Regions from separate parts of the Mesorhizobium sp. CA12 genome, predicted to be linked through region 2. Evidence: predicted binding sites of a transcription regulator. Region 2 holds the regulator's gene; each other region holds the start of a gene.
What was found. The regulator LexA, encoded in region 2, represses DNA repair genes until DNA is damaged. The targets are predictions, from matches to a motif close to TGTTCNNNNTGTGTTCNG.
Positions count from the first base shown of each region.

Region 1: the regulator LexA is predicted to act here: its motif matches at 2,568-2,585, upstream of LB520_RS13360 (sel1 repeat family protein).
Region 3: the regulator LexA is predicted to act here: its motif matches at 1,944-1,961, upstream of LB520_RS05240 (UvrD-helicase domain-containing protein).

Region 1 covers NZ_JAIUHT010000006.1:316,024-326,231, reverse strand. The annotation lists gene LB520_RS13370 (acetyl/propionyl/methylcrotonyl-CoA carboxylase subunit alpha) at 1-539, shown strand, start outside; gene LB520_RS13365 (ABC transporter substrate-binding protein) at 679-1,800, opposite strand; gene LB520_RS13360 (sel1 repeat family protein) at 2,168-2,434, opposite strand; gene LB520_RS13355 (hypothetical protein) at 2,613-2,801, shown strand; gene LB520_RS13350 (DUF2147 domain-containing protein) at 2,871-3,212, shown strand; gene LB520_RS29140 (hypothetical protein) at 3,560-3,694, shown strand; gene LB520_RS13345 (hypothetical protein) at 3,761-3,955, shown strand; gene LB520_RS13340 (AMP nucleosidase) at 4,231-5,691, shown strand; gene LB520_RS13335 (endonuclease/exonuclease/phosphatase family protein) at 5,819-6,829, shown strand; gene LB520_RS13330 (DUF922 domain-containing protein) at 6,861-7,457, opposite strand; gene LB520_RS13325 (electron transfer flavoprotein-ubiquinone oxidoreductase) at 7,593-9,272, opposite strand; gene LB520_RS13320 (hypothetical protein) at 9,525-10,163, shown strand.
Region 2 covers NZ_JAIUHT010000001.1:838,225-848,432, forward strand. The annotation lists gene LB520_RS04030 (ComEC/Rec2 family competence protein) at 1-2,070, shown strand, start outside; gene lexA (transcriptional repressor LexA) at 2,107-2,841, opposite strand; gene kynU (kynureninase) at 3,274-4,521, shown strand; gene LB520_RS04045 (alpha/beta hydrolase) at 4,569-5,399, shown strand; gene glp (gephyrin-like molybdotransferase Glp) at 5,448-6,653, opposite strand; gene moaC (cyclic pyranopterin monophosphate synthase MoaC) at 6,653-7,132, opposite strand; gene trpC (indole-3-glycerol phosphate synthase TrpC) at 7,135-7,947, opposite strand; gene trpD (anthranilate phosphoribosyltransferase) at 7,953-8,963, opposite strand; gene LB520_RS04070 (peptidylprolyl isomerase) at 8,960-10,208, opposite strand, start outside.
Region 3 covers NZ_JAIUHT010000002.1:222,470-232,677, forward strand. The annotation lists gene tnpA (IS66-like element accessory protein TnpA) at 1-47, opposite strand, end outside; gene LB520_RS05230 (hypothetical protein) at 316-1,287, opposite strand; gene LB520_RS05235 (DUF6650 family protein) at 1,359-1,904, opposite strand; gene LB520_RS05240 (UvrD-helicase domain-containing protein) at 2,179-4,941, shown strand; gene LB520_RS05245 (MucR family transcriptional regulator) at 5,126-5,584, shown strand; gene LB520_RS05250 (hypothetical protein) at 6,159-6,950, shown strand; gene LB520_RS05255 (hypothetical protein) at 7,080-8,408, opposite strand; gene LB520_RS05260 (hypothetical protein) at 8,803-9,489, shown strand; gene LB520_RS05265 (MBL fold metallo-hydrolase) at 9,536-10,208, opposite strand, start outside.

The DNA.
Region 1 (10,208 bases), on a different contig from region 2:
CGGATACCGCCGTGCCCGTTTCCGCCGCCGATCCCTGGTCCACGCTTTCCAGCTATGCCCATTTCCACCCGCTCTCGCGCCGCACCCGCTTGCGCTATGGCGAGGAGAACATCCTGGCGCGGGTTTCGGCACGCTCGGACGGCCGCTTCCAGGTGGCGCTGGAGGCGCCGCATGATGCGGTGAACACGCATGATTTGAGGACCATGCCGCATGCCGCCCGCTGGCCCGGCCATGTCACCGTCTTCGAGGGCGCGGTCGGCTATACGTTCACGGTCCCCGATCCGCTCGCCAAGGCCGACGAGGCCGGAGCCGCCTCAAGCAGCCTGCGCGCGCCGATGCCGGGGCTGGTCAAGCTGGTGCGCGCCGCGGCGGGCGATGCCGTGATCAAGGGCCAGCCGCTTTTGATCCTCGAAGCGATGAAGATGGAGCACATGATCGCCGCCCCACATGACGGCGTGATCGCCGAGATCGCGGCAGAGGGCGCGCAGGTCAGCGACGGCACGGTGCTGGTGCGGTTTGCGGAGAATGGGCAGGGCTGAGGCGGCTGTTCGAATTGTCTCGTTAACGAGACAAAATAATTAGGTATGGCGGGACAACCTCCCCTGCACGTCAATGCCGCAGCACAAACGGAAATGGCCGGGCTCGTCCCGGCCATTTCCTTGATTCTTGCAGAACCGATTACGGCTTGATCGGCGCGTATTTGCCATCGTGCCACTGGTTGATGTCGTAGCTGGCGTTCTTCAGATCGCCCTTCTCGTCGAAGATGACGTCGCCGACCACGGTGCTGATCGGCTTGCCGTCCTTGAGCGCCTCGGCGACCTTGGCCGGATCGTCGGTGCCGGCGCGCTTGACGCCTTCGGCCACAGCCTGGATCACCGCATAGGAGAACAGCGTGAAGCCCTCGGGCGTGAAGCCGCCGGCCTTGATCTTGGCGACCGCGTCCTTCGCTTCAGGCTTGGCCTGCGGGTCCGACGGGAAGACAAACATGGTGCCTTCACCGGCCGGGCCGGCAACCTGCCAGAATTCCGGCGAAGCGATCGAGTCCGGCATGATCAGCTGGAACTTGACGTTCTGCTCGGCCGCCTGACGCAGGATCAGACCCGCCTCGGGGTGGTAGCCGCCGAAATAGACGACGTCGGCCTTCAGTTCCTTCAGCTTGGTGACGAGGGCCGAATAGTCCTTCTCACCGGCATTGATGCCCTCGTAATCGACTTCCTTAAGACCGCCGGCATTCATCGTCGCCTTCACGGCGTCGGCAACGCCCTGGCCGTAGGCGCTCTTGTCGTGCAGGACGACAACGTTCTTGCCGGCGTATTTCTTGGCGATCCAAGGGCCGATGAAGGCGCCCTGCGCGTCGTCACGCGTGTAGAGGCGCATGATGGTCGGCCAGCCGGCCTTGGCGGCGGCGTCGGTCAGCACCGGGTTGGACGAGGCGGGGCTCATCATCAGCGTGCCGGCTTCGGCATAGACGGCCGAGGCCGGAATGCTGGAGCCCGAGCAGGCATGGCCGTCGACGAATTTGACGCCGTTGGCGACGATGCGGTTGGCGACCGAGACCGCCTGCTTCGGATCGCACTGGTCGTCTTCGATGTCGAGCTTGATCTGGGAGCCGTTGACGCCGCCAGCCGCATTGATCGCGTCGGCGGCGGCCTGCGCGCCCTGCTTGAACTGGTCACCGATGGTGGCGAGCTGGCCGGTCATGGGGCCGACCACCGAAATGGTGATGTCGTCGGCGAAGGCAACCGGGGCGCTCATCATCAGGCCAAAAGCGGCCGCGCTCAAAATACCCAATTTTTTCATGACTATAAGAACTCCTCCACTTGCGCGTGCCGATCCGGCCGCGCTTCTTCCACAGAGCCGGGACAATTTCACCCTTCGCCGAAACTGTCGAGAGGACAGTGAGGCCGGCTTTGGTTCATTCCGACGAGGATTTCTTGGGCCACGCGCCTGATTACCAAGCGTAATTCAAAAAGCCGCGCCGACCTTGTTTCGGTCGGTCACGGCTTTTGCAGTCGAGCTCCCCAGACGCCCCCGCGCCTGAAACCCGCTCGCTTCCCTGTTTTTTGCGTGGCTTCGGTTGTCTCAACCCGCCACGTTCTCGTTCTTCTTGACCGGCCGTCTTTTCGCGGCCTTGTCCCGATGAGCTCTGAGCGCTACGCGCTGAGGATCAGTGCATCGTCATCCATTCGCGGGCTTCGCGCAGCGCCGTGGCGATCTCGACTTTCGACATGGTGGCCGACAGTTCCGAGCGCAGCTCGGCGGCGCGGGCCGAGCCCTTGATCGCGGCGATGTTGAACCATTTGTGGGCGGCAACGACATCGGTCTCGCAATCGCGGCCCGTCGCATACATCATGCCCAGTTCGAAAAGAATGTCGGCCTGGGCAGTTGTCCCCATGGCGCCGAAGCCGTCTTCAAGCATTTCAAAGCGTGCCATTTCAATCCCCTGTCTGGCTCCCGAGAGCTGCCTCCTTTTCCCTTGGTATCCCTCGGGGCGACCCGCTCTTTCGATGTTTTCGAGGATGACGGCTGGCCTTGAATCCGTCGTTAAATGGCTTGCTTAATTTGAGGAAAACAAAGCTAAAACAAGAGGTAAACGCGGAAAACCGTTAAGCATGGGAATCCAGCGTTTCAGCCATTTTGCGTCAAATTCGACGAAAATTGCCGGCGGCGGAATCAAGACTTCGCTAACCACGGAAACCGAAGCGTTTTTCGATCGCGTTTATTTTCAGTCGGCCGCGCGGCGAAAATCCTTGCAACCTTCCGTCGCGGCACCGCTTTCGTTTTGGCGGCGGCTGGATTAGCTTTACCTTTGCGTAAGGGGCAGGTAGGCGGACTGGAGCCCGCCGCAACCCTATAGGGAGGTGGACACGATGTTTCGAAAGCTGACTGTGGCCCTTGCGGCCACCTTGATCATGGCGGGCGCCGCATGCGCCGACCCGATCGAAGGCAACTGGCAGACGCAGGCCGGCGACACCGCGGCGATCGGCGGGAGCGGTTCTTTCTCGATCACGCTCAAGACCGGCAAATACGCCGGCAAGACGATCGGCTCGCTGAAGGCGGCCGGCGACAACAAATATGCCGGCAGCATCACCGACCCGGCAAACGACAAGACCTATTCCGGCAAGGCGACGCTCTCGGGCACCGCGCTCAAGATGAGCGGCTGCGTGCTCGGCGGCCTGATCTGCAAGAGCCAGACCTGGCACAAGCTCTGAGCGCCAATCTCCAGACCATACGAGACGGCCAAGGGCGTTTCACCGTTTTTGCGGAACGGTGAAACGCCCTATTTCTTTGTTTGACGCAATCCCGGGCGGAGAACCGCTCACACTTTTCCTGGAATTGCGTCTTTGTTTGACGCAATCCCGGACGGAAAACCGCTCACACTTTTCCTGGAATTGCTCTACGCGGCCCCGTTTTCTTTTGCAGCGACAGCGCTCCGCCGCGCTGTGGCACCGGCACGGTGCAAGACCCTCGTCAATCAATTTGAACCGCAGATGAATACCGGTCTCAGAACCGGTTCAGAGGCCGTCAGGCATTTTCTCCCGCATTGAAGGAGAGAGAAATGCTTGCCCGTCGCTTTACCATCGTTTGCCTGCTGATGAGCCTGTTCGGCATGCTCTTCGCCATCCTGGTGGCGGAGGCCGGTCATTCGGCCCGCCCTTGGGAACGGCCGGTGCCCGCATTGTCGGCCTCGTGAACCAAATCGAGCGCTGAAACGACAAAGCTTAAAATCGACCAAGCTGGAAACCGGGATACCACCGAAATGAACCGCATCGCCGACAATGCAACGAAGATCCTCCGGCTGCTGCCGCGGGCGATGCTTATCCTGATGCTGCTGGCAGCCCCGGTGCTGGCGGTGCCGATGATGCGGGCCGATACAAGCCATAGGATCGAGGCGCCGCCGCACAAGAACACCAGCGTAGGCTTCGTGTTGCTGATCAGCCTGCAGCGGGGGTAGGTGTGACGATATTCAGTTCAGGCCGGCCTGCGAAAAGCGGCTTCCTGCGCTTCCGGTGCTCGCGTAGCTCAAGTACGCTCCGCTCCGGTTCTCGGAATCCACTTTTCTCGACTCGGCCTGACCTGAATCGCGTCACACCTTGAATCGGAGCGATAACAAAAAATCTCCAGCTGGGTTGCGGTTCCTGTCCGCTCACCCCTCCCAACCGCTCTTCCAAATCTCTATATTGAGCCATGGAAAAGCGAATCTACCCCCAAGCCATCGACTCGGTCGTCATGCCGGAGCCCTTCGGCAAGCAGGACTTCCACGATGCCAGAAAGGCCGTCGCGGCGCTGCAGACGCTGTACGACCGCAACACCAAATTCCTGCGCGATTCTTTCTCAGCCCTTGCCGCGGGCGGAGATGAAAGCAAGCGCTACCGGGCCTTCTATCCGCAGATCGGCGTCACCACGACCTCGTTCAGCCAGGTCGACTCGCGCCAGGCCTATGGCCATATGCCGACGCCCGGCCATTTCGCCACCACGATCACGCAGCCGCAACTGTTCGAGAACTATCTCATCGAGCAGCTTCGGCTCATCATGCGCAATCACGGCGTGACGGTGACGGTCTCGGAATCGACGACACCCATCCCGCTGCATTTCGCCTTCCTGGAAGGCACCTATGTCGACGGCGCCGCCGCCGAGCGCATCAAGCGGCCGATCCGCGACCTGTTCGACGTGCCCGATCTCGACGGCACCGACGACCAGATCGCCAACGGCACCTTCGAGGTGGCGTTCGGCGAGCCGCGGCCGCTGGCGCCTTTCACCGCGCAGCGCATCGATTATTCGCTGCACCGCATGACGCACTACACGGCGACCAGTCCGCAGCACTTCCAGAACTTCGTGCTGTTCACCAATTACCAGTTCTACATCGACGAATTCGTGGCGCGCGCCCGCGAACTGATGGAGAGTGGTGGAGGCGGCTACAGTGAATTCGTCGAACCGGGCAATGTCGTGACAAAGGCGGGGGCCGGCTCGCCGAGCGAAGGAACGCCGCCGCACCGCCTGCCGCAGATGCCGGCCTACCACCTGAAGAAGCCGGGCCATGGCGGCATCACCATGGTCAATATCGGCGTCGGCCCGTCCAACGCCAAGACCATCACCGACCATATAGCGGTGCTGAGGCCGCATGCCTGGGTGATGCTTGGCCACTGCGCCGGGCTGCGCAACACGCAGGCGTTGGGCGACTATGTGCTGGCGCATGCCTATGTCCGCGAGGACCATGTGCTCGACGACGACCTGCCGGTCTGGGTGCCGATCCCGCCGCTGGCCGAAATCCAGGTGGCGCTGCAGGAGGCGGTCGCCGAAGTGACCGGCCTGTCGGGCTACGACCTCAAGCGCATCATGCGCACCGGCACCGTCGCCACCATCGACAACCGCAACTGGGAGCTGCGCGACCAGCGCGGACCGGTGCAGCGCCTGTCGCAGTCCCGGGCCATCGCGCTCGATATGGAATCGGCCACCATCGCCGCCAACGGCTTCCGCTTCCGCGTGCCTTACGGGACGCTGCTGTGCGTTTCCGACAAGCCGCTGCATGGCGAGCTGAAGCTGCCCGGCATGGCGACCGAGTTCTACAAGCGACAGGTGGCGCAGCATCTGACCATCGGCATCAAGGCGATGGAGAAGCTGGCCGAAATGCCGATGGAGCGGCTGCATTCGCGCAAGCTCAGAAGCTTTTCCGAAACGGCATTCCAATAACCGCACACCTGCCAGCGACCGGCGAGGCAATCGGTCGTCTTGCTTGGGCCGCAATTTGGCCGATAACCGGTCCGAACGGAAGACTGGGGCTTCGGAGAACATGACAACGGGCGGTGCGCGCTTGAGCATGATGGCTCAGCTGATAGTCCTGGCGATGATGGCATGCTCGGCTGCGCTCTTGGCCGGGTTCTTCGGCGCGCTGCATCCGGCCTTCGATTCCTTCTCGCATTTCCGCATGCATCTGAGCCTGCTGACGGCCTTGCTCGCGCTGGCCCTGCTGGCCGGTCCCTACCGGCTGCAGGCCGTCGCCGTGCTGGTCTTCGCCATCGCCTGCTTCGCTACGACGACGGGCGCACTGCCCAGATTGTCGGCTCAGCAGGCGGTCGCAAAGCCGGCCGACCGCATCACCTACAGCCTGTTGCAGATGAACCTGCGCTTCAACAATCCGACGCCGAAGAAGGTGCTGTCGCTGATCGGCAGGACCAACCCGGACGTCATCACGCTCGACGAAGTGTCCGGCATGTGGGCGAAGGAGCTCAGCTATATCGCCGGCGCCTACCCCTATCGTATCCTGTGCGACTACCCCAACGGCATTTTCGGCGTCGCGCTGCTCTCGCGCCGTCCCTTTGCCGCCGGCATCGCCCCGCGTTGCGAGCCGCGCGGCGCGATGGCCACCGCCATGATCGATTTCGGCGGCATTCCGGTCAATGTCGCCGCGATCCATCTCAGCTGGCCGTGGCCGAAGGAGCAATACTGGCAGATCGGCGAACTGGCGCAACCGCTGGCCGCGCTCGGCGAGACCGCCATCATGGCCGGCGACTGCAATGCCGTGCCGTGGAGCGCGGCGGTGCGGCGGGTGGCGCGAATGAGCGGTATGACTCTGATGCCTTCGGCCGGTCCGACCTGGATCCACCGCACGCTGCCTGACTTTCTGCGCCGCTATGCGGGCCTGCCGATCGACCAGGTGTTCAGCAAGGGCGGGGTGACGATCCTGTCATCGGCCCGGCTGGAGGACATCGGCTCCGACCATTTGCCGGTCCTGGTCGAATTCACGCTGCCGACCGACAGCAACGCGCCCGAGGACGAGCACAAATCGGCGCTGGCGGCGAACGACGCGCCGGCCAAGCCGCGCAGCTGACGTCCGCTTGGTAGGCGAACGGGCTGAAGTTTCAGTTCTTCCCTATCAATGTATTGACCAGTTTCTCGACATGGCCGCCGTCGCGGTGCTCGCGCGCGTCGAAGGCATTCTGCCTGGCCTCGTAGTCGGCATAGATCGTGTCGATGCGATGCCTGGCGTCCCAGCGAAGACCGGTGCAGAACCAGTTATCCGGCCGCTCGAGCCCGGCAAGCGCCGTCTCGGTTGCCCGCATCATCTGCTTGGCGATGCGGCCATGGGTATGCTCATGCTGGCGCACGCCGGCCATGAAACGGTCCCAGCGCTCGCGCAGGACCGGGCCGGACGGCGATGTGAGGCGCGGAAAGGTGTAGGTCAGGTCGATCATGCCGGTGGCCTGACGCAGCCGACAGATGCCGTTGTCCCGTTTCACGTCGAGGTTCCAATGCACGGTATAGCCGGTCTCGGCGATGGCGCGCGTGGCATGGCCGTGCCTAGGCCCGAGGCCATCCATCGCCTCGATCAGTTCAGCCCCGGTCCTGCCGGTGACGTCGTAGCTGCGCACATGCACGGTCAGCTTGGTGCCGGCGAAGGCAGGCGCGCAAGAAAGCATGCCGGCAGCAGCTAAAATCGCCAGGCTGATGCGCCGCATGTCCGCCTCCTCGTTTGAAGGCGAAGCAGACCATACTCGGCGCCCGGCTTCAACGGTCTCTGCCGATAAGGCGCGGCTACCCGACCTTCGCCGGGCCTGTTGGAGCGGCGGTCGAGACGGCCCGGTCGGAGCGGATCACATGCCCTGGTAAACCGGGCCTTCGCCGCCTTGTGGCGGCACCCAGTTGATGTTCCGGTTCGGATCCTTGATGTCGCAGGTCTTGCAGTGCACGCAGTTCTGCGCGTTGATGACGAAGCGCACATCCTTGGCCGACGGGTCAGCTGCGGCGTTGCCGTCCTTGTCCACCCACTCATAGACGCCGGCCGGGCAATAGCGGGTCGAGGGACCGGCAAAGACATCGTGCTCGGAACGCTGCTGCAGCGCCATGTCGCCGACGATCAGGTGCACCGGCTCGTTTTCCTCATGGTTGGTATTCGACAGGAACACCGAGGACAGCCGGTCGAAGGTCAGCACGCCATCCGGCTTCGGATAGGCGATCTTCTGATGCTGGGCGGCGGGTTCGAGCGTCGCATAGTCGGCCTTGCCATGCTTCAGCGTACCGAAAGGCGAGAAGCCGAACAGCGTGTTCAGCCACATGTCGAGACCGCCGATGCCGACGCCGACAATGGTGCCGAAGCGCGACCAGAGCGGCTTGACGTTGCGCACCTTCTTCAGGTCCTTGCCGATATCGGTGCCGCGCCAGGCTTCCTCGTAGGAAGCGAGCTCGTCATTGGCGCGGCCGCCGGCAATCGCCCCGGCCACATGCTCGGCCGCCAGCATGCCGGAGAGCACCGCATTGTGCGAGCCCTTGATGCGCGGCACGTTGACGAAGCCTGCCGCGCAACCCATCAGCACGCCGCCGGGGAAGGAAAGCTTCGGCACCGACTGCCAGCCGCCCTCGGTGATGGCGCGTGCGCCGTAGCCGATGCGTTTAGCGCCCTCGAAGGTACCGGCGATCGCCGGATGGGTCTTGAAGCGCTGGAATTCCTCGAAGGGCGACAGATAGGGGTTCTTGTAGTTCAGGTGGACGACGAAGCCGACCGCCACTTGGTTGTCCTCGAGATGGTAGAGGAAGGAGCCGCCGCCGGTCTTCATGTCGAGCGGCCAGCCGAAGGAATGCTGTACGAGACCAGGCTTGTGGTTCTCGGGCTTGACCTGCCAGAGCTCCTTCAGGCCGATGCCATATTTGCCGGGCTCGCGGCCTTCCGAAAGCTTGTATTTGGCGATGAGCTGCTTGGCCAAAGAGCCCCGCGCGCCTTCGCCGATCAGCACATATTTGCCCATCAGCGCCATGCCGGGCGCGTAGGCCGGGCCATGCGTGCCGTCCTTCTCGACGCCCATGTCGCCGGTGATGACGCCGCTGACGGCGCCGGCCTCGTTGTAGACGAGGCTTGCCGCGGCAAAACCCGGATAGATCTCGACGCCCAGCGCCTCTGCCTTGGTCGCGAGCCAGCGGCAGACATTGCCCAGCGAGACGATGTAATTGCCGTGGTTGTTCATCAGCGGCGGCATCAGGAAGTTCGGCAGGCGGAAGGAGCCGGCGGGGCCGAGCACCAGGAAATGGTCATCCGTCACCGGTGTCCTGAACGGATGGCCCTCCTCTTCGCGCCAGCCGGGCAGCAGCCGGTCGATGCCGATCGGGTCGACGACGGCGCCGGACAGGATATGGGCGCCAACCTCGCCGCCCTTCTCCAGGACGACGACGGAAAGATCCGGGTTGAGCTGCTTCAGACGGACCGCGGCGGCAAGGCCGGCGGGACCAGCGCCGACGATCACCACGTCGAATTCCATGCTCTCGCGTTCGATTTCGCTCATCGGCCCCTCACTGGCTCGCCATGTTCTCGCATTGTGCTGGCTCATGCGCTGGCATAGCGCATCAATTCGCGACGCGAAACCGGCACTGACGTGACAATGCCGATTTCGACAAAAAGTCGCGGTTTTCCCTACGAAAAGGCAGCAGCGGAGACCATGGCCAAGCATAGGCCAGCGCCACTTGGTTGACAGGCCAGGCGGCGACGGCATGTTTTTAATTGTTCGACGGCTTGGTTATCGGCGATACTTCGCGTCATGCGCAGTCCAGAGCCAGCCGGCTTTCCATCGAAGCGCTTACTCTTCACGCCAGGCATGGCCTGGCGCGCGGTTCTTCCGCTCCTCTTTTTGACCCTTCCGGCGGAAGCCGATCCGGTGAAGGTCTGGGCGACCGGCGCATATTCCTTCTCCGACGAGCTGGGTGGCTTCCGCATCACGGGGGCGTCTGGCATCGGCACCAAGGAAGACCCGCTGGTCATCAGGGAGGAATTGAACACGGCGACGCCGGTAACGCTGACGATCCGTGCGACCAAGCCGATCGAGCCCTTCGGCAAGGCCGGCGAGGTCGCCAACGGCGTGATGTACATGCGCATCGACGTGCTCAACAACAGCGCGCTGCCCTGGGTGGAGTTCCAGTTCGAGCTGCAGGAAATCCTCGACCAGCCGAGCGTGTTCGGCGACGGCCTGTCCTTCGACCAGCGCAACAAGACGCCCGACAACATCTGGTCGAGCAATTTCGCCGATTTCGACCGCCGGTTCGAACCCTATGACCGGCTGCTGTTCCGCAACGGCAAGATCGACCCGCTGAAGACGGCGACCTTCGATTTCCTGGTCACCGATTATACGCCGCGCTGGACGTTTTACATCGTGCAGGATCCCCGCATACCCACTGGGTGAAAGCATATCGATATTCAGGTGATGCCGGCCTGCAAATGGCGGTTT
Region 2 (10,208 bases):
GCGGCGGTCTCGCGTTCCCGGCACAGAACGCACCTTGTCTTCATGGCGGCGTTTTTCTGCGTCTTGGGCTTTCTCGCGGCCAAGGTGGAGACCTGGCGGATGGCGACCCCGATGCTGGGTTCCGAAATCCAGACACGGCTGACGGGCCGCCTCGTCACCGCCGAGGCGATGGCCAACGGCCGTGTCCGGCTCACCATAGATCTGATATCCACGGAGCGTCCGAAGCTGCGCTACGCGCCGGACCGCATCAGGCTGTCGGCGCGCAGGATCCCGTCCGGCATGTCGGCCGGGTCGATGCTGACCGGCTATGCCAAGCTGCTGCCGCCGACAGGTCCGGTTCGGCCTGACAGCTACGACTTTTCCTTCGACAGCTATTTTGCCGGCATCGGCGCCAGTGGCTTTTTCCTGGGCGATCCGAAACTTGTCGCGCCGACCCCGAGTGCGCCAACGGAGGTGCCGTTTGGCGCACGCGTGGCATCGGCCGTAGAAAACGGACGCGAGGGAATTGCCGACCACATCAGGAGCAGCATCGGCGGTTCCGAGGGCGAGATCGCGGCGGCGCTGATCGTCGGCGTTCGTGCCGGCATTCCGGACGAAATCAACGAGTCGATGCGGCGGACCGGCATCTACCACATCATTTCGATCTCGGGACTGCATATGGCGCTGGTCGCCGGCACGATCATGGTCCTGCTACGCGGCGCCTTCGCGCTGTTTCCGGATTTCTCGTCGCGCCGGCCGGTGAAGAAATATGCCGCTGGCATCGCGCTGGCGTCGATCGCCGCCTATCTCGTGATCTCCGGCATCGTGGTGGCGGCCGAGCGAAGCTTCATCATGCTTGGCGTGATGCTGGTCGCCGTGCTTTTCGACCGCGCAGCGCTGACCATGCGCAACCTGGCGATCTCTGCCATCGCCGTCATCCTGGTCTCGCCGCATGAAGTGGTCGGCCCGAGCTTCCAGATGTCCTTCGCCGCCACCGCCGCCCTGGTCGGCGCCTATGCCGGCTTTGCCGACTATCGCGCCGGCAAAACGACCGCGCCGCCGGCAAAGCGTTCGTTTCTCGGGTTCTTATCGCGAAAACTGGCGATTGGAGCGGGTGGCGCCGCCGTGACGTCGCTCATCGCGGGCAGCGCAACATTGTTGTTTGCCATCTGGCACTTCCAGCGGGTGTCGCCGCTCAGCCTGCTGGCCAATCTGGCGGTCATGCCGATCGTCTCATTGGTCGTCATGCCGTTCGCCGTGCTGAGCGCGCTGGCCATGCCCTTCGGCTTCGACGGTCCCTTCCTCTTTGTCATGGGCAAAGGCCTGACGGCGATGATCGCCATTTCGGCATGGATTTCCGAGCGCTCACCGGTCGACGCCGTGGGGCTGATCTCGATTCAGTCGGTGCTGCTGGCGACGGTCGCGCTGGTCATCGCGACCATGGCTACCACTTGGCTGAGGCTTGCCGCCGTACCTTTCGCGCTCGCTGCGCTGCTGGCCATTCCGCACGTCCGCACACCGGACGTGCTTATCTCGGAGGATGCGCATCTGGTGGCGATGCCGATCGGCGGCGGCGAGCTTGCCGTCAATCGCGAACGCTCCAACGAGTTCACCACCGACAATTGGAAACGGGCGCTGAAAGCCGAGGAAATCGTGCCGCCGGAAAGGTTCGCCAAAGATACGCTGGACATTGCCGATCCCGTCGACCTGCCGCCCGGCTCGCCCTTCTATTGCAGCGGCGATCTCTGCATCGGTCGGCATCCTTCCGGCGCGATCGTCGCGCTCGCCGAGACCCGCGACACCGCCCGGCCGGCCTGCGGCTTCGCCGACCTCATCGTCATCAACGACGCCACGGCCTATAACCCGTGCCGCGATCCGCGTGTGCTCGTCGTCACCAAGCGGCAGCTGGCGCGCGACGGCAGCGCCGCCGTTTTCTTCGATCCGCAATCGGCAACCGCGCGGCCAACCGTCCGCTACGCGGTCGTAGAACCATACCGACCCTGGCACGAGCAGCGGAAATACACGCGCGAGGCGAGGGGACTGGCGCCCTATAAGCAGCCGGAAAAACCAGCCGCCGCACCGGCCCAATAGATTGTCGTCCGGGCGAAGAAGGCCGGGCAGTTCTGCTCAGTAGCGGCGGATAAGTCCGACGAGCTTGCCCTGAACCTTGACCCGATCCGGTCCGAAGATCCGGGTCTCATAGGCCGGGTTGGCGGCCTCGAGCGCGATCGAGGCACCCTTGCGGCGGAAACGCTTAAGCGTCGCCTCCTCATCGTCGACCAGCGCCACCACGATCTCGCCCGGGCTTGCCGTGTTGGCATTGCGGATGATGACGGTGTCGCCATCGAAGATGCCGGCCTCGATCATCGAGTCGCCCTTGACCTCCAACGCGTAATGCTCGCCGCCCATGATCATGTCCGGCGGCACCGAGATCGAATGCGTCTGGTGCTGGATGGCGTCAATCGGCACGCCGGCGGCGATGCGGCCCATCACCGGAATGGATACGGCCGCCGCGGCCTCGTCGTCATTGCTTGGTCTCGGAGTGCGCGATGGCGTCGTCGGCTTGACCTGGCGACTGAGATTGCCTTGGCCGCCCTGGATGACGCTTGGCGAAAACTTCTTCGCGGCATTCAGGCCAGGCGCGATCGAGTCGGGCAGGCGCAGCACTTCCAGCGCGCGCGCCCGGTTCGGGAGCCGGCGAATGAAGCCGCGTTCTTCCAGCGCAGTGATCAGCCGATGGATGCCGGACTTGGAGGCAAGGTCGAGCGCCTCCTTCATCTCATCGAATGATGGAGGAATCCCGCTCTCCTTCAGGCGTTCATGGATGAACATCAGGAGTTCATGTTGTTTGCGCGTCAGCATCGGCGGCCCCCACGGGTTCTGAAACCAGAATCAGAAAAACAAACCCAGAACAAACACTATCTGTTCCAGTTGTGTTCCGCAACCGTTTAAAGTTTAGTGAATTTGTTAAGGCTGCCGAAACAATGTCGCATCCGGTGACGGCCGGCTGCCCCTCCTGGGGCAGCGGCATTGATTCCGCTCGATTTTGGAGTTCCCCTTAAGCTGAAATACAACCCGACACGATCACGAAGCAGTGGTTGGGATCACGTCGGCTCGTACCGTAAGCGCGTGGCACCGTGAACGAAACGAACCCAAAATGCCAACGTTGGCGAAGTTCCGATCCGCAGTCTTCGCCGTCTATGGACCAGCTAACATAGGACCAAAGGTTCTTGCCCTGTCGCCGACGGTGGTGAGACAACCCCCTTGGCCAGATCGAAATGGAGCGGCAGCACAATGAGGGGAATTCCTGATCTCGCCGAAGTCGAGGCGATGGATGCCGCGGATCCGCTGCGCGCCATGCGCGATCGCTTCGTCTTGCCGGAAGACGTCATATACCTCGACGGCAATTCGCTGGGCGCCGCTTCGATCGACGCCTTCAGCGAGATCGAGACTGCCGCGAGGCAGGAATGGGCGCGGGATCTCATCCGCGCCTGGAACACCGCCGGCTGGTTCGATATGCCCATCGAGCTGGGTGACCAGCTAGGACGGCTGATCGGCGCGAAACCCGGCCAGACGGTCGTTTGCGACACGACTTCGATCAACATCTACAAGGTCCTGCATGCGGCACTTGCAATGCGGCCCGAGCGTTCGGTGATCGTTGCCGAGGACGACAGCTTTCCGACCGACCTCTACATGGCGGAAGGCGTCGCATCGACGCGGCCCGGCACGGTGCTGCGGCTCGAAGGCGCAGATGCCCCGACGATTGAGGAACTGGTTGACGATCGCGTCGCGGTCATCCTGGTCAACCACGTCAACTACAAATCCGGCCGGCTGCGCGACATGGCGGCGCTCACCCGCAAGGCTCATGAAGCCGGCGCGCTGATCGTGTGGGACCTCTGCCACACGGCGGGTGCGCTGCCGGTTGATCTCGACGGCTCGAATGCCGATTTCGCCGTCGGCTGCACCTACAAGTATCTCAATGGCGGGCCGGGCTCGCCAGCCTTCATCTACGCCGCGAACCGCCACCACCGCGACATTCGCCAGCCACTCAGCGGCTGGTGGGGCCATGCCCGGCCTTTCGCGTTCGAGCAGGGCTACGCCGCGGGCACGGGCATCCGGCGGTTCCTGTGCGGAACGCAGCCGGTGCTGTCGATGCGCGCGCTGAAAGGCGCGCTGGATATCTGGAACGACGTCGACATGACGGCCGTGCGGAGAAAAAGCGTCGCGCTGACGGACCTGTTCATCCGGCTTGTCGAGGCCAGATGCGGCGGCTTCGGTCTTGAGCTGGAGAGCCCGCGCTCACGCGCCGAGCGCGGCAGCCAGGTGTCGTTCGCCCATCCGCATGGCTACCAGGTGATGCGTGCCTTGATCGAGCGCGGCGTGATCGGCGATTTCCGCGCGCCATCCACCATTCGTTTCGGCTTCACGCCGCTCTATGTCGGCTACCGCGATGTCTGGAATGCGGTCGAGGTGCTGCAGGACATCCTGCGCACTGGCATCTGGCAAGACGCGCGCTTTGCCATCAAAACAACCGTTACCTGACTTTCAATCGGCGATGCCGAACAAATGACCTGATCGCGGAGACACCGTTGCTGGGACATCGTATTGTCGACTGGGATGACGCCTATGCAAATGGCGCCAATATCGCGGGCGGCGACCGCTGGCCGGCTGCGTGGGATCGGCCGGCGCGGGCGTTTCGCGAAAGGCTGCTGTCAGAGGGCAGGGCGCGGCTCGATGTTGTCTACGGCGAAGCGCCGCGCAAGCGCTTCGACCTGTTTCTCCCGTCTGCGGCGCCAAGGGGGCTCGTCGTGTTCATCCACGGCGGCTACTGGATGGAGTCGGACAAGAGCTCCTGGTCACATCTGGCTGGAGGCGCGCTCGGCCGCGGCTTTGCCGTCGCCATGCCCTCCTACACGCTGTGCCCGCAGACCAGGATCAGCGGCATAGTCGGCGAGGTCGCTGCAGCGATCGAGAAGGCGGCGGCCATGGTCGATGGTCCGCTGATGCTGACCGGGCACTCGGCCGGCGGGCATCTCGCCAGCCGGATGGTGACCACGGCCTCACCGCTATCATCCGATGTGGCGCGGCGCATACGCCAGGTCGTTTCGATTTCAGGCCTGCACGACCTTCGGCCGCTGATGTTCACAGCGCTGAACGAGACCCTGAACATCGACGAGCCGGAAGCGCGGAGCGAAAGCCCGGCATTGTTGCGGCCTCGACAGGGAGCCTGCATCACCTGCTGGGCCGGCGGCGGCGAGCGTGCGGAATTCCTGCGCCAGAGCGCGTTGCTCGCCAACATCTGGACCGGGCTCGGCGCCTCCACCCGTTCAGTGGTCGAGCCGGACCGACATCATTTCAACATTGTCGATGGCCTCGCCGACCCGGATCATCCCCTGACCCGTACGCTGGTGGACGAATAAGGGTTACGATCGACTTCGTCGACGTATCAGGATCGACTTCGTCGACGCCTAGCGCAGCATGAGCACGCTGCATTCAGCGCCGGCTTCCGCCGCCGGCGCAAAGGGCTCGCGCACGATCAGGCCGTTGGCGTCGGCGAGCATCCGCAGCATCGAGGAGTCCTGGATTCCGAAAGGTATCGCGACCAAGGTGCCGGCGTCCTCGCGCACGACGGCGCGCACATAGTCCTGCCTAAGGTCGTTGGCCCGCATCGCGGTGCCAAGCCGGGCCGTTCGCATATCCTGATGGTGATCGCGGCCACCGAGCCGGGCAAGCAGCGGTTTCAGGAAGAGTTGCGAGCAGACAATGCTTGCCACCGGATTGCCGGGCAGGCCGATGCAGCGGATATGGCCAAGCCGGCCAAACATCAGTGGTTTGCCGGGGCGCATGGCGATTTTCCAGAAATCGAGCTGCATGCCTTCGCCGGTCAGCACGCTATGGACGAGGTCGTGGTCGCCGACCGAGGCGCCGCCGAGCGTGACGATGACATCGGCGTCCGCCTCGACCGCTTTCCGGACCAGCGCGGCAATCGCCTCCTGGCGGTCGGCGGCGATGCCGAGATCGAGCGCGAGCGCGCCGACCGACTGGGCGGCGGCTCCAACGCCGTAGGCATTCGACGAAATGATCTGGTCGGGGCCGAGCGCGCTGCCCGGGGGCAGCAATTCGTCGCCGGTGGCGATGATCGCGACCAGCGGCCGGCGCACGACGTTCAGGGCTGGGTGGTTGGCCGAGGCCGCCAGCGAAAGGGCCGCTGCATCGAGCACGCGGCCCTTTTCGAGCAGCACGTCGCCCTGGCCGAAGTCGAGCCCGCGGCGACGCACATTGCGTCCTTCCGTGGTCGGCTCCGTCACTTCGATCCTGCCATTGCCGAGATCGCGGACGTTTTCCTGGATGACGACCGTGTCGGCGCCCTCCGGCAACGGCGCTCCGGTGAAGATGCGCACGGCCTGGCCTTCCCCGACGGTTCCGGAGAAACCGCGCCCGGCAGGCGCCACGCCGATGACCTCGAGTAGCGCCGGCGCCGAGGCGACATCGGAGAAGCGTGCGGCATAGCCGTCCATCGCGGAGGCATCGAAAGGTGGCTGCGTGCGCAGCGCGACCACCGGCTCGGCCAGCACGCGACCCGCCGCGTCAGCCAGCGGAACGCGCTCGCCCGGCAGAGCCGTCACGCCGTCGAGCAGGCGTTCGAGCGCCTCGGTGACCGGGAGCAAGGCCATTATGAACCTGCCTTGTAGTCGCCTGATTTGCCGCCGGTCTTCTCGACCAGCCGGACGCCGGAAATCACCATCCCGCGGTCCGCTGCCTTGGCCATGTCGTAGATGGTGAGGCAGGCGACTGAAGCGGCGGTCAGCGCCTCCATCTCCACGCCCGTCTTGCCGGTGACGCGGGCGAGCGCGGTGACCTTGAGACCTGGCAAGGAATGGTCCGGCTCGATCTCGACGGCAACTTTGGTCAGAAGCAGCGGATGGCAGAGCGGGATCAGTTCGTGCGTCTTCTTTGCGGCCATGATGCCGGCGATACGGGCAGTCCCCAATACGTCGCCTTTCTTGGCGTCGCCGGCCAGGATCATCTCCAGCGTTTCCGGCTGCATGGAGACAAACCCTTCAGCGACTGCCGTGCGCGTCGTCTCGGCCTTGTCGCCGACGTCGACCATATTGGCTTCGCCTTTAGCGCCAAGATGAGTAAGGGAGACCATCCTCAAACGGCCTCGGCACGCGCCTTGCCGGTGAGCAGCAGTTGCGTGGCGGCGGCCACGTCGGCCTGCCGCATCAGGCTCTCGCCGACCAGGAAGGTGCCGATCTTGCTCTTCTCCAGCCGGCGGCAATCCTGATGCGTGAAGATGCCGCTTTCACTGACCAGCAGCCGATCCGCCGGCACCATGGCCGCCAGCCGCTCCGAGACGTCGAGGCTGGTTTCAAAGGTTCTGAGATCGCGGTTGTTGATGCCGATCAGCCGCGACGAAAGGCGAAGCGCGCGTTGCATTTCGTTTTCGTCGTGCACCTCGACCAGAGCGTCCATGCCGAGCTCGAAGGCGGTCGCTTCAAGGTCCCGGGCAAGCGCGTCGTCGACGCTCGCCATGATGATCAGGATCGCGTCGGCGCCCCAGGCGCGTGCTTCGTAGACCTGGTAGGGATCGAACAGGAAATCCTTGCGCAGAGCCGGCAGGCGCACCGCTGCCCGAGCGGCTGTCAGGAATTCGGGAGCGCCCTGGAAAGACGGGGCGTCCGTAAGCACCGAAAGGCAGGCGGCGCCACCTTGCTGGTAGGCCTGTGCCAATGACGGCGGATCGAAATCGGCGCGGATCAGGCCCCTGGAAGGGCTGGCCTTCTTGATCTCGGCGATCAGCGCGAAACCGCCGTCTCGGCGCTTGGCTTCCAGCGCGGCAAGGAAGCCGCGCGGCGGCTCGGCGTCCCCGGCCTTCGTCTTGATCTCGGCGAACGACACGGCGAGCTTCGCCGCGGCGATCTCTTCACGCTTGTAGGCTTCGATCTTGCGCAGGATATCGGACAAGGGGTCTATCCGTTCGAAATCTCGATGAGCTTGTCGAGCACCGCAAGCGCGCGGCCGCTGTCGATCGCTTGCGCCGCCGCCGCGATGCCGTCGGCCAGCGTCGTCACCTTGCCGGCCACAACCAGCCCGGCGCCGGCATTCATCAGCACCGTATCGCGATAGGCGCCGGCGGCTCCGCCAAGCATATCGCGCAATTCCTTGGCGTTGTAGGCCGCGTCGCCGCCGCGCAGCTCTTCCTTTGTGTGTCGCTTCAAGCCGACGGCTTCCGGCGTCAGGGTGAAGCTGCGGATTTCGCCGCCGGCAAGCTCAGCCACCTGGGTCTCGCCCGTCGTGGTGATCTCGTCATAGCCGTCGCCATGGACGACCCAGGCGTGATCGGCGCCCAGCGCCTTGAGCGTCTCGGCCACGGGCATGATCCACTCCGGCAGGAAGACGCCGACCATCTGGCGGCTGACGCCGGCAGGGTTCGACAGCGGTCCGAGCAGGTTGAAGATGGTGCGCGTGCCGAGCTCGACGCGGGTCGGCCCGACATGCTTCATCGCCGGATGATGCGCCGGCGCGAACATGAAGCCGACGCCGGCCTCATGGATGCAGCGTCCGATCGTCTCCGGCGGGATATCTATTCTAACGCCCAGCGCCGTCAGCACATCGGCGGAGCCGGTCAGCGAGGACAGGCCGCGATTGCCATGCTTGGCGACCGGCACGCCGGCCGCGGCAATGACGAAGGCCGAAGCGGTCGAGATGTTGACCGAATGCGAATTGTCGCCGCCGGTACCGACGATGTCGATGGCGCCTTGCGGCGCCTCGACGCGCAGCATCTTGGCGCGCATCGTGGCGACCGCGCCGGAAATCTCGCCCACCGTCTCGCCGCGCACGCGCAGCGCCATCAGGAAGCCGCCGATCTGGCCTGGCGTCGCGTCGCCCGACATGATGATGTCGAACGCCTCGCGCGCTTCCTCGAAGGAAAGCGCGGTGCCCGATGCGACCTTGGCTATGTGTGTCTTGAGAGCGCTCATCGTGTCTGTGCTTGCGAAACCGCGTTCGGATCGATGCGAACGTCATATTGCGACTGCAACTGCGCCACCAGCTGGTCGAGCAGATCGTCGGACATGCCGGCGCCGAAGGACTTCTGCGCGTCTTCCGGCACTGCGCTGCCATCGGCGCCTGCCGGCTCGAAGACCTCGGCGACCTTGAACAGGATCTGGCCGTCGCCGGTGGGCGAGGGGATCAAACCGGTGCCGCCTTCGCCGACGCCGAACATCGCCGCGGCGCCTTCCTTGCCGAAATCGGCATCGTCGGCTTCGCGCTTCAGGCCGCGCTTGGTCTGCTTGTCAAGCTTGAGCTCGCCGGCGATGACGTCGAGCGCGGTGCCTGCCTTGAGGCGCTTCTCCAGCTCCTGAGCCTTGGCGTCGAGCCGCTTGTTGGTCTCGGCCTCCGTCCAGTCGGCGACGACCTTCTTGCGGACCTCATCCAGCGTGCGGTCGCGCGCCGGCGTGACCGACTGCACTTCGTAGAAGACGAAACCGTTGCCGGCAGTCGTCAGGCCCTCGTTCTCGGTATTGGGCTCCGCCGCGAACACCGACTTGATCAGCTCGGCCGATTCCGGCAGGTCGTTGACGATCGTGCCGTCCGGCCGCTGGCCGGTACGGTCGATGGCGTCGATGGTGACGACCTTGAGCTTCAACTTCTCGGCGGCCTGGGCCAGCGAGGCGCCCGAGGCGCGGGTGTCCTCGTAGCTGTCATGCACATCGAGCAGGATGCGGCTTGCCTCGCCAAGCGCCAGGTCCTTGCGGATCTGGCCGGACACTTCCGAAAGCGGCTTCACCACCTGCGGCTTGATCTCGGTGACGCGCAAGAGCACGGGACCGAAGGCGCCCTGGACGACCTGGCTCACCTCGTTGGCATTGAGCGAGAAGGCGGCATCGGCCACCGCCTTGTCGGCGATCTTGTCCTTGGCCAGCGTGCCGAGCAGCGTGTCGGCCTGCGTCTTGCCTTCGGCGGTGACGAGCTTGTCGAAGGTAGCGCCAGCCTTCAGCGAATCCAACGCGGCCTTGGCCGCATCCGGAGTCTTGAACACCAGCTGCTCGATGGTGCGCATCTCGGGCGTCGTGTAGCGCGCGATGTTCTTGTTGTAGTCCTCGCTGATCTGCTGGTCTGTCACCGCGGACGGATCCATGATGTCCTGCGGCTCCAGCCGGACATAGGAGAACTTGCGGTATTCCGGCGCGGCATAGTTCTTCTTGTTGGCGTCGAAATAGGTT
Region 3 (10,208 bases), on a different contig from region 2:
CGCCGAAGCTGCCGCTCCGGGTCAAGCGTAAGGTCAAGTCCAGACACAAGCCTATCTCCGATCCCACTACAGGATCGGCAACCTCACAGATCGCGATCACTCCCGAAAGGTGGCCCCAAAACACCGCTTACATTGCTACCGTAGTAGCCCCAGTTCCGTCGTCTGGGCAGCATTGGGCATGGATAGATGGAACTGCGTGGTTAGGGCGTTATCGCCTCCGGAGTGTCCCGACCTATCCTCACTGGCCGCGGGAATATCGGACGGATTCGTGTCCTATCGGCATTTTGCCGCGGGAGTTCGGTCATTCTTTGCGATTCAGAACGCAGCCCAGTCGATTGCGACAGTTCCGCCGGCGAGTGTGGGAGGGGCATCAGCACGAAAGTAATTTTCGCCCTCTCGAAAATTCAGCACGAGCATTTTCTCGTCCGCGAATATGCAGTTCGAGAAGTCACATTTCTCAAAAGCAAATTTATAATTCGCGTAATGATTCAGTGAATCAATCGATTCGACACGAGTGATACCGCAATTCTTGAACATGGATCTCTCAAATCGACCATCCATCGTTACGCGCTTCCATCGCGCTATTGTTACCCCGTTAAATGATGCATTTTCCAGGCTATCAATTTCGTATTCGTCATCGACCGGAAATTCTCCGAAATATCTTACTGAGGCGAATCCTGGAATGTAGTGCCAGTATACAGGATCATCGTCGTAGTGATAATCCTCTTCGGCTTCCGCAACATAGAATGTGATGCTTCGACCGGTGTTAAGACCTGCCTTGTCTCCAGACCGCATGACCCCGGAAATCTGTTCTCGATGCCGGTTGCTGTGATAGTTACGCATGTGATCTTCGACAAAATCAGCGAGCAGGTTCATCGCGCTCCACGCGTAGTCCCCTTGCCCGCTATGAATGAGCACGCTTAGAGTAGCGACACCGGCAGACACATGGGATGGTTTGCTTGGCTCGCTCAGAAGTTTAGCTCCCTCCTGAAGGAGTCTTGCGCGCCCTTCGTTCTCAGCTTGATTGGCCTGCCGAACGCTAATGGAACCTCGCCAGCTAACCGTGCAAAAAGTTACCAGCGCGAACAGTGCAACGCCGAACGGGGCGAGCGCTTGGGCCAAGCGGGTATCATGCTCGCCATCGAAGCCATCACCGAATATGAACAGAAAAGCGGCTACGATAGCGACGGCCGTGAACGTCGCACTGACGATAGACAGCACATACCAATGCTTTTCGGTTATAGTTGGCCACTCGCCGGTTGAATCCTTGCCCCTACGTTCGGTCACATAATCCCCCAGCCTTGACGTTTATCCGCACGCACATGTCAGCATAGCGGCAGTGTTGTAGTGCTACAGATTCAATCCTGGCGCTCGACAGCAACGGGGAAGATCGACGCAAGGTCCTCCTCCACGTCTATCTCGAATTCGGCGGCAAGCGCCGAAAGCTGCAATCCAAAGATTGCCCGCAACTCCCCCAACGCCACGAAATAGCCGGGCGTCAACGGGCGCTCGCTATGATCATGCCACCGGATTGGTGATCCATGATCGACGTCGTTGCGCAAGCGATAGGCGATGTTTCGGTAGTCCGGTGGCGCATCCTCCAAAAAACGCCGGGAGGCTGTGCGCAGATGCCGGACGCGCCGTGCAGCTGGCGAATTTTCGGGAAGGTCGTTCAAGATTTGCGTAAGCTCATTGCGAATCTGAATCACCGACTGATCAACTTGGCCCGGAACTTCGAAATGCATCGGCACGTAGAGCACACGCCGATTCTCCAGGAAATTGAACAGCCGCAAGACCACCGTCCGTTGTGCGACTGGCGGATCCCAACTCGCGCTAATACTGAAGAACCCGATGCCCGTGAGCCTGCTTCGAATGGTGTCGAAGCTTCGCCGAACGATTGCCATCTACTGCCCCTCCACTTCAGATTCGCATCATTGGCGCGGTAGAACGTAAAAGGAAAGCCCGGCGCTTGGCAGGGTGTAATTCGCCGCAACCATCTAATGAGATCATTGACGCGCAGCCGGGGTTGGGTTGTTTCCCGTGACGGGCAACGGAAAAGAGCCGCGACCTACATCGCGGCCCGATCAATTTCCAACCATGATGATTTGGAACATCTCAATCTGTTGCTGATATTCGCTCCTGAGGACATCTTGCTTACCGAGCGTATTGAACGTGGCCTTGACCAAATTGCTATCTGGCCGCTCGCGGACCTACCGGCCAGGTTTCTTGGCGCGAATGTTTCCAGCGGGAAAATGGAAGCTGACCCTAGACCCAAAAAACTCGGGGCATTTCCGGCTGGCTCAAGATAGCGAGGTCGAGCTCAGCTGCCTCGATATCGTGTCGATTTCCACCAGCAAGGCTCTCTTGTGGCACACTGTGGAGATCCGCGCTCGTGGCAGAACAGACTTGCTATCGGCGCTGTCAGGTGACGCGGCCACACAACTGGCCGCAGACCTTCATGCCTTCATCAACACTCACCTTTTTGGGCTGCTCGCCACCGAGAAGGATCGCCTGCTGGATGTCGACGAAAGGCTTCGCGAGATTACCGAAGGCAACAGACAGTATCTTGCACAGGCCGATCTGGGCAGGGCTGTTGCCGGCGTCCCTGGCGCCGCGGCGGCTGCCCTGTCTCACCCGCTTCTAAACCAGGACATGATGCCGGCAGGGATCAAGGCCTCCCTCCCGGCCTCGTTCGCCATGATAACGGACCCGGGCGTTCGCCATGCCTACAACGAGGCTTTCGTCAGCGCGGAATTGACAAGGTTCCAGTCATTCTTCGACGATCTCGACCGGCGCTCGTTTTCCGATCAGCAGCGCGAGGCCTGCATCCGCCTGGAGGACAACAACCTGCTGGTCGCCTCGGCAGGGTCTGGCAAGTCCGCGACCATGGTGGGCAAAGTCGCCTACGTTCTTCAGAAGCAGCTCTATCGGCCCGAGGAGATCCTGCTCCTGGCTTTCAACAGAAACGCAGCCGATGAACTCAGGACGAGGATCGCCGCCCAGTTACAGGTCGCGGAGGACGCTCTGGGGTGTCGGGTCACTACATTTCATGCGCTGGGACGCGGAATCATTGAGGAGGTCGAGGGTCGGCCACCGCAGCTCGCCAACTGGGTGGATCATCCCGCTGGCGAAACCAGGGTCATCGAGGCGATAATCCAGAACCTTGTAGAGAGCGATCCGGAATTTGCCCGGATGTGGGCCGAGCTTCTCGTCGTGCATCCCAAGGCCGACATCCCGATAGAGGTATTTGACGGGGAGGCCGACTACCGGCGCTACGTATCGGACACCCTTAGAAAGGGTAGCGCCACGATCGGTTCCTTGTCCGCCGTGATCGTAAAGTCGTTGCAGGAGAAGAAGATCGCCAACTGGCTTTGGCTGCATTCAGTCGCCTTCGAATATGAGCGACAAATTGCGGTGGAGGAAGACGGTGGCGACATCCGCCATCTGCATCCAGATTTCTACTATCCGCAGACCGAAACTGTGCATGAGCATTTCGCGCTCGATGCGGACGGAAGCTCACCCTTTGCGGACTACGCCGAGCACGCCGAGAACAAGCGGCAGGCATATCGCCGCAATGAGATCGATTTCTTCGAGACTACTTCCGCTCAAGCCAGCGACGAGACGCTGCTCAGCACGCTGGAGTCCGAACTGACGCGTCGCTCAATACCTTTCGAGCGAAAGAGCTACGCCGAAATCACCAAGGCGCTCGATCCGGTCGTTATCAAGCACTATCACCAGCTGATATCCACCTGCTTGAAGCACATACGTGCCAGTCACCTCACGCTCGACATGCTGCTCGAACGTGCCAAAACCTTGCATGACAAGGAGCGCGGGAGGCTGTTCGCGCGCGTGGTCTGGACGATCACTCAAGGGTATTCCCGGAAGCTTGAGGAAACCAGGCGGATCGACTTCGATTCGATGATCGCGGATGCGGTTCGGCTGGTCGAGACAGGCCGATATCGAAGTCCCTACTGCCTGATTCTGCTGGATGAGTTTCAGGACATTTCCGAGCCGCGCGCCAACCTCATCAAGGCGCTCAAACAGCAGAAAGCGTTCAGCAAGGTGTTCGCGGTCGGAGACGACTGGCAGTCGATCTATCGCTTTGCCGGATCCGACATCACGATCTTTACCCGGTTCGAAGCGAATTTCGGGACCAGTTGGCAGGGACGCCTGGAGCAGACGTATCGCTGTAACCAGCTCATTGCCGAGACGGCTGCCAAGTTCGTCCAGCGCAATCCTGAACAGATCAAGAAGTCCGTCCGCTCGACGCGCCCGGCCGTCTCGCGATCGATTCGTGTCATTCCCGTCGATGATAAACGCGACAAGCCTGACTTCGCAGCGGCCTGTCAACGCCTGCTCGAACGGCTTGATGCCGCTCTGGGTGACATCGCCAACCGGTGGCGCGACAAAAAGCGCGACAAGCTCAAGGTTCTGGTTTTGTGGCGCTACAACGTCCTCGATCTCTTCGAAGGAAGGCCGCCGTCCTTTGCCAACATCGAAGTGACCGGGCTGTCGTTTCACCGGGCAAAGGGCCTTGAGGCCGACTATACGATCCTGCTCGATGTCAGCGAGGGCAATTACGGCGTACCAAGCCGCATCGAAGACGACGAACTGCTGAACTTGGTCATTCCCCGACCCGAGACCTTCACCTACGCGGAAGAACGACGCCTGTTCTACGTAGCGCTCACGCGTGCCAGCCGAGGCGTCTACATGCTTACCAATCGCCGTCAGCCATCCCGCTATATTCAGGAACTTTGCGAGATCGCCGGCGACGAAGTTCGCTTCGAGACGGTTGAGGGAGCGGAATTGAGCCAATGTCCAGCCTGCCTCGTCGGCCAATTGGTGGAGCGGCGCAACAAAGACGGATCGAAGTTTCGTGGGTGCAATCAATTCCCGGATTGCAAACACACTGAACCGAAAAGCTTAGTCCGAAGACGGTAACCGCCTGCACTCATTGTGACGGCGAACAGGGACCCTCAACGACCTCGCGCTCCTAACGAGCATTGAGCCGTGCTGTGGCCGGACGGGGAAAGGACCGGCTGGTAGATTTATCTCGGCATCGCTCAAAATTGCGATATACGAAAAGTGGGCGATGCGCATTTGACCCCATACCAGGAGCGAATACTTGAGTGATCAAAACGAAGCCGTGACGGCTGATCTGGTCGGGCTGACTGCAGACATTGTCTCTGCCTATGTCAGCCAAAACCCCCTGCCCGTCGCTGGGTTGCCGGACCTCATCGCGTCGATACATTCGTCGCTTACAGGCCTTGGTCAGCCGAATGTGCCCGAGCCGTCTCAGCATGAACCCGCCGTCAATCCGAAAAGGTCGGTGACGCCAGATCACATCATCTGCCTTGAAGACGGGAAGAAATTCAAATCGCTGAAACGCCATCTCGCGGTACACTACGGACTCACTCCAAACGAATACCGCGAGAAGTGGGGGTTGAAGCCAGACTACCCGATGGTTGCGCCAAACTATGCGGCCCAAAGATCCACGCTAGCAAAGGCGGCGGGGCTTGGACGCAAACCGCAACCTACCCCGACCCGAAAGGCGCCTGCAAAACGAAAGCCAAGGGCTTCGTAAAGGCGGCGCCGTTGGTGGGTCAAACCTCGGGCGCGCCGCGACGGGCATTAGCCTATCGAGAACGTGGTCCATGCCACCTAATTTCGAGCGATCTTCGGCGACGTTGCGAGGTATGCAGAGCGTCGCCGATAGCAGAAGAGTGCTTCCTCGATAGTGGGTCTCGCGATGTAGTGGTCTTCCGACTGGAGCGCCGAGATAAAGGCTTCGATCAAAGTCGCACTGCGGATCGAGACCCGCCAATTTCCTTTATCAGCGCGCGCAATTCGGCTGGAGGCTCAAGGCAGAAAGTTCGAAAAGCTTCCAACAACCCCAGTCGATTCGGATTCGCTTTCCTACCTTAAAACGGCAGAAGTTTTGCCATGGCACTCGTATTTATGCATTAAGTCAATAGCTTAGACCGATATTGGGTATCCGCCGCCTTCAAGCAGATTGGAATCCAGCGCCGGTTGCGTCCGCAAGCCATGCAGCTGGTGCCTTTTGAGCTAAATTTGATATCTAGAGCAGATTGCCCTGCCTTTCTGGTATATCCACGGCGTAGTGCTCCATCCCGGCTTCTCACATCAGAATCGAGTCCATGTACGTAGACGCACAAACACGACGGAAAGTCCTCGTCCTAAAGGATGTTGCGGTTGAACACTTCAAGCATGAAAACTGGCTGGAGCTTGGCACTCTCACCGGCTGCTACGACTTGATCAGCTCGCACTCCCGGCTCCTGCGCAGCCTCAGCTTCGGGGACGACGACTACGCTGGCTGTGCCTTGGAGGTGTTGATGCGCATTGTTGAACGTGAGGAAGCCAACTTTTCCGAAGTTGACAATTATATCGGCGGCAAATTTGGGGGCGGAGGCCAAACGATCTCGAGCGCCGCGAACACCGGGCCTCGCATCTATTTTCAGCCATCTGCCTTCACTTTGCCGGCGGAATTACCAGACCCCTATCTGGTTTCGGTGATGATGCCGTTCTCCGCCGGCTTGAATGGCGTATATAGTGCGATTCAGCAAGCCTGCAGCCAAAGCGGCATGAGCTGTGAACGGGCCGACAATATCTGGAAGGAGTCGGCCGTCATCCAGGACATTTTCGGTCTCATCTACCGATCGTTCGTTGTCGTTTGCGATTTCACCGGCAAAAATCCCAACGTCTTTTATGAAGCTGGGATTGCTCACACGCTGGGTAAGCACGTCATTCCGATCACCCAGTCTGCCGACGATATCCCTTTCGACCTACGTCACCATCGGTTTCTTCCTTATCTCAACAATGGTGAAGGGCTAGCGGCTCTCACAAATGCTCTCGCAAGCAGGCTCAGAACATTGCATGCCAACCGTGATTCAGCCACTTCGGCGGCCGCGAATGTCGGCGTTTTTGGCTGACGACCAGGCGCTGCCCGATAGTCCCGCAGACTGTTCAGCAAGCTCGGCGCCGCTCATGGCGTCGTGACAGAGTACAACGCCGATCGGAAAGCTATAAATCGATCAAATACTTAACTTGCATAATATCCATTATGTTAAATCACCGTGTCCGGGAGAGTCGGGGATCACTCTTCCCATGCCGTCAGCCAATCCCTGTTTGTCGCTCATCGTAGCCCGCAAGAGTTCGATGCCAGCCTTGCTGGGGACGCTATAACCTGCCGGTAGCCCTACTTGATGGATAGACCCCGCATCGTGCGCAAAAATCAAGGTCCTCCGCTCGGCCCGGAAATGTCCGCCAAGATGGTGTGCCGTCCCCCAATTGGCAATCAATTCAAGCTTCGCAGGTTGGAAGAGGGCAGGCAGTTCGGCGAGGCGGTCGATCTGTTCCTCAATCCTCTCGAGCAGCACAGAAACTTGCTTGAGAAGCGTGGCCATGCCTTTGTTGCTGGTGTCGCCAAACCCAAATGCCAACCGCATGAAGCTGCCCCGGGCGTCCTTCCTGCCATTGTAGCCGAAATAATGCAGCTTCTCGAATGCCGACATTGCACTGACCGGGTCAACGGCAAGGCTCTCGAACTGAGCGGCGATGTCCTCCAGGTCGCGACGCGGAGCGTTGGTAGACGAAAAGAAAGTACCGGCGCCGACTGACCCAATCGGGCGGGGTACTGTCTTATAGATTGGTGTCTGCGGTTTCCGCGGCGCCGCACCTTCCCGCCGCCAGCGCTTCCGCTCTGTTAATGTGGCTTGCTGCCAGTCTTCCATCTCCCTTTCATAACGGGCTTCATCCCGCGCTTCGGCTTCGAAGTCGCGCACCCGCTCTTCTATGTGGAGGATACCTCCGCTGCGCTCGGTCGCTGCCCGTAGGCCGCCCCATAGCCTCTGCATGCCGCTCCGCAGGGCTTGCCGGGTATCGCTATACTGCTGGAAGGCGGAATCCCGCTTCAGGTCTGCCAGATAGCGAACGAACCCAGGCAAGGCCTGTTTGAGTTTCGCTACTCTATGGAGAAGGGATGCACGATCTCTCGCCTGGGAATAATCCCGGTGCAACGCCTCAAAGTCTACGCCATAAATCTTGGCCCCGCACCTATGGCCACATAGAAAGCGGCTGCCATCGTCAACGCGGATGACAAATCCCGCTAGATGATTGGGGTACTTGCAATGTGCACACCGGATCATTGACCGCTTTGAGCCTCGAAAATCGTATCCGAACTCCACGAAAGGCCGGCTATCGACGGGGGGAACACTGTGGATCAGCCCCTCCAGGCCTTCCGGGTCGTCGGTGGTGAACCTGATCCGGATGAGTTCCTCGTCAGAAAGCCGACCCCAGCGCCCTGCCGGCTCGATAGGTTTGTTGAGTTGTGTCGCGGCCCTCAATTCGATGCACCTCGCGAAAACTGATTCTCGCGACATCTGTACCATATAATGTGTCGTCAAGCGAATCGGTTGCCACATGTGGTGGGTGAATGGGTATATTCACAGAAAGCGACCCATTTAGGTGTATCCGTAACGTAATGCGCCCTATAGTTGCACAGCACAAAGACTGCCGCCGTCCCTTGGCCGAGGCCGTTCGATCACCTACAGCGCTATGGTCGGCAAGCCCCCTGGGGTCATTGAACCAAGTATGGCGTCAAATATTTTCACTAGGCGCCACCTGGGTTTAACAGAAATACGGCGTCATATTCTAACGCCTCCCCTTGTAGAACAGGAGGAGCCGGGGCCATCTCGATATAGTCGAGAATGACCAGAGGCATTTCCAACCCCTTGAGGTTGGCGCCTTCCGAGCAACACTTGTTATTTCTACGGAGGAGTTGAAATGACTACCGTTACTCTCGAAGAGACCCTCAACCCGGCCAATGCCAAGGCGCATTTCCCACCGGATATGAGCGTCGCATCTAGCCCGGCAACGGCCGCGCCGCGCAAAACGCGCGGCCGGCTCATTGTCGCCGGCCTCACCACGCTGCTGGCAACGGCAGCGTGGTACGGGAAGAATTTGGATGACGCCAGCAAGGGGGTTGGCTTGGTCGGCAAGGTGGTCGATTTCGTTAAAGGTCAGGACCAGACGGCTTCGGCCGAAGCTGCCTTCAACGCGAAAGTCGACGCTCTTTATGCAGACACCCTGAGTCCGGCCCTTGCCGGCGTGACGCCGTCGATCCACACCATTGTCGCGGCTGCGTCAGATCCTAAACGTCAATTGGAGCTGGTCGACATGCGCCAGGCGCGTGTCGACACCAGGTTGATGTCCAAGGTGGACTACAAGACCGCTGCGTTCGAACTTGTGAACGAGTTCGATGCCGCTGGCGTTTGCCTCAATTCGGGCGGCTGCAAGCCGGCAACCTGGCATGCGCAGTTCGATGACGCGTTTTGCCAGTTCCAGCGGTCGTACGGGCTGTTCGTTGTCAAGCAGCGCCAGCTCGTGTGGAGCTATGCGCAGGATTTCGAGAAGGCACTGACTACAATCGACTGCAAAAAGGCTCTGACCCCGCCGGTCGCGTCTTCATGAGCCAAGCGCTCGCCACGCGTCGCTCATGCAGGCAATAAGAATGGCATCACTCTACGGATGCCCACTCCCATGCCACAGAACTTTCACTCGACGTCACCACGGACACGAAGCGGCCAGCTGAGGCGACTTCCTGCACGACGTGCGAACCTGGATGGCGCCAAGTACCATAACGGGCTGCGGCCACCACAAACATCTCGGCAGCAGTCGCCGTAAGCAATTCGCGGTCGAAGTTGTGATCCGAGCCATGGTGCGGCAAAGTCAGTGTTACGACCCTCGCCAAAAGTTTCCCGAAATGCTCCAAAAAAGACTTTCGTCGGTGCCTTTCTTTCAGAGCGGCATCCCCGGTCGTTAGCCATCCGATCCGCTCGCCAGCGCCAGCATCGCTGTGCTGCCAGTGTCCCGAATGCCAAGCGTAGAGTCCTTTCAGGCTCGAGCTTTGCGGGGCCAGCCCCGAATATAGACACAACGAGGTCACGTTGAGGTTTTTGGCGATGCTCGCATAGGCCGCTGAGAGGGCCGCCGTGTGCTTTTTGACTATCTGCGCCACGTCGCCCGCGCTAAGGGAGTTGATCTTCCGCGCCAGGGCATGCGCACCCGATGATCGCAACTCCGCGGCCAACGCACCTTTGAAGCGCTTCTGCTCCACCCCCACGGCCGGATCGACATAGGGCGCAAGAAGCCAAAATTTCGAAGCCTTGAGCGGCACCGCCACTGCGACG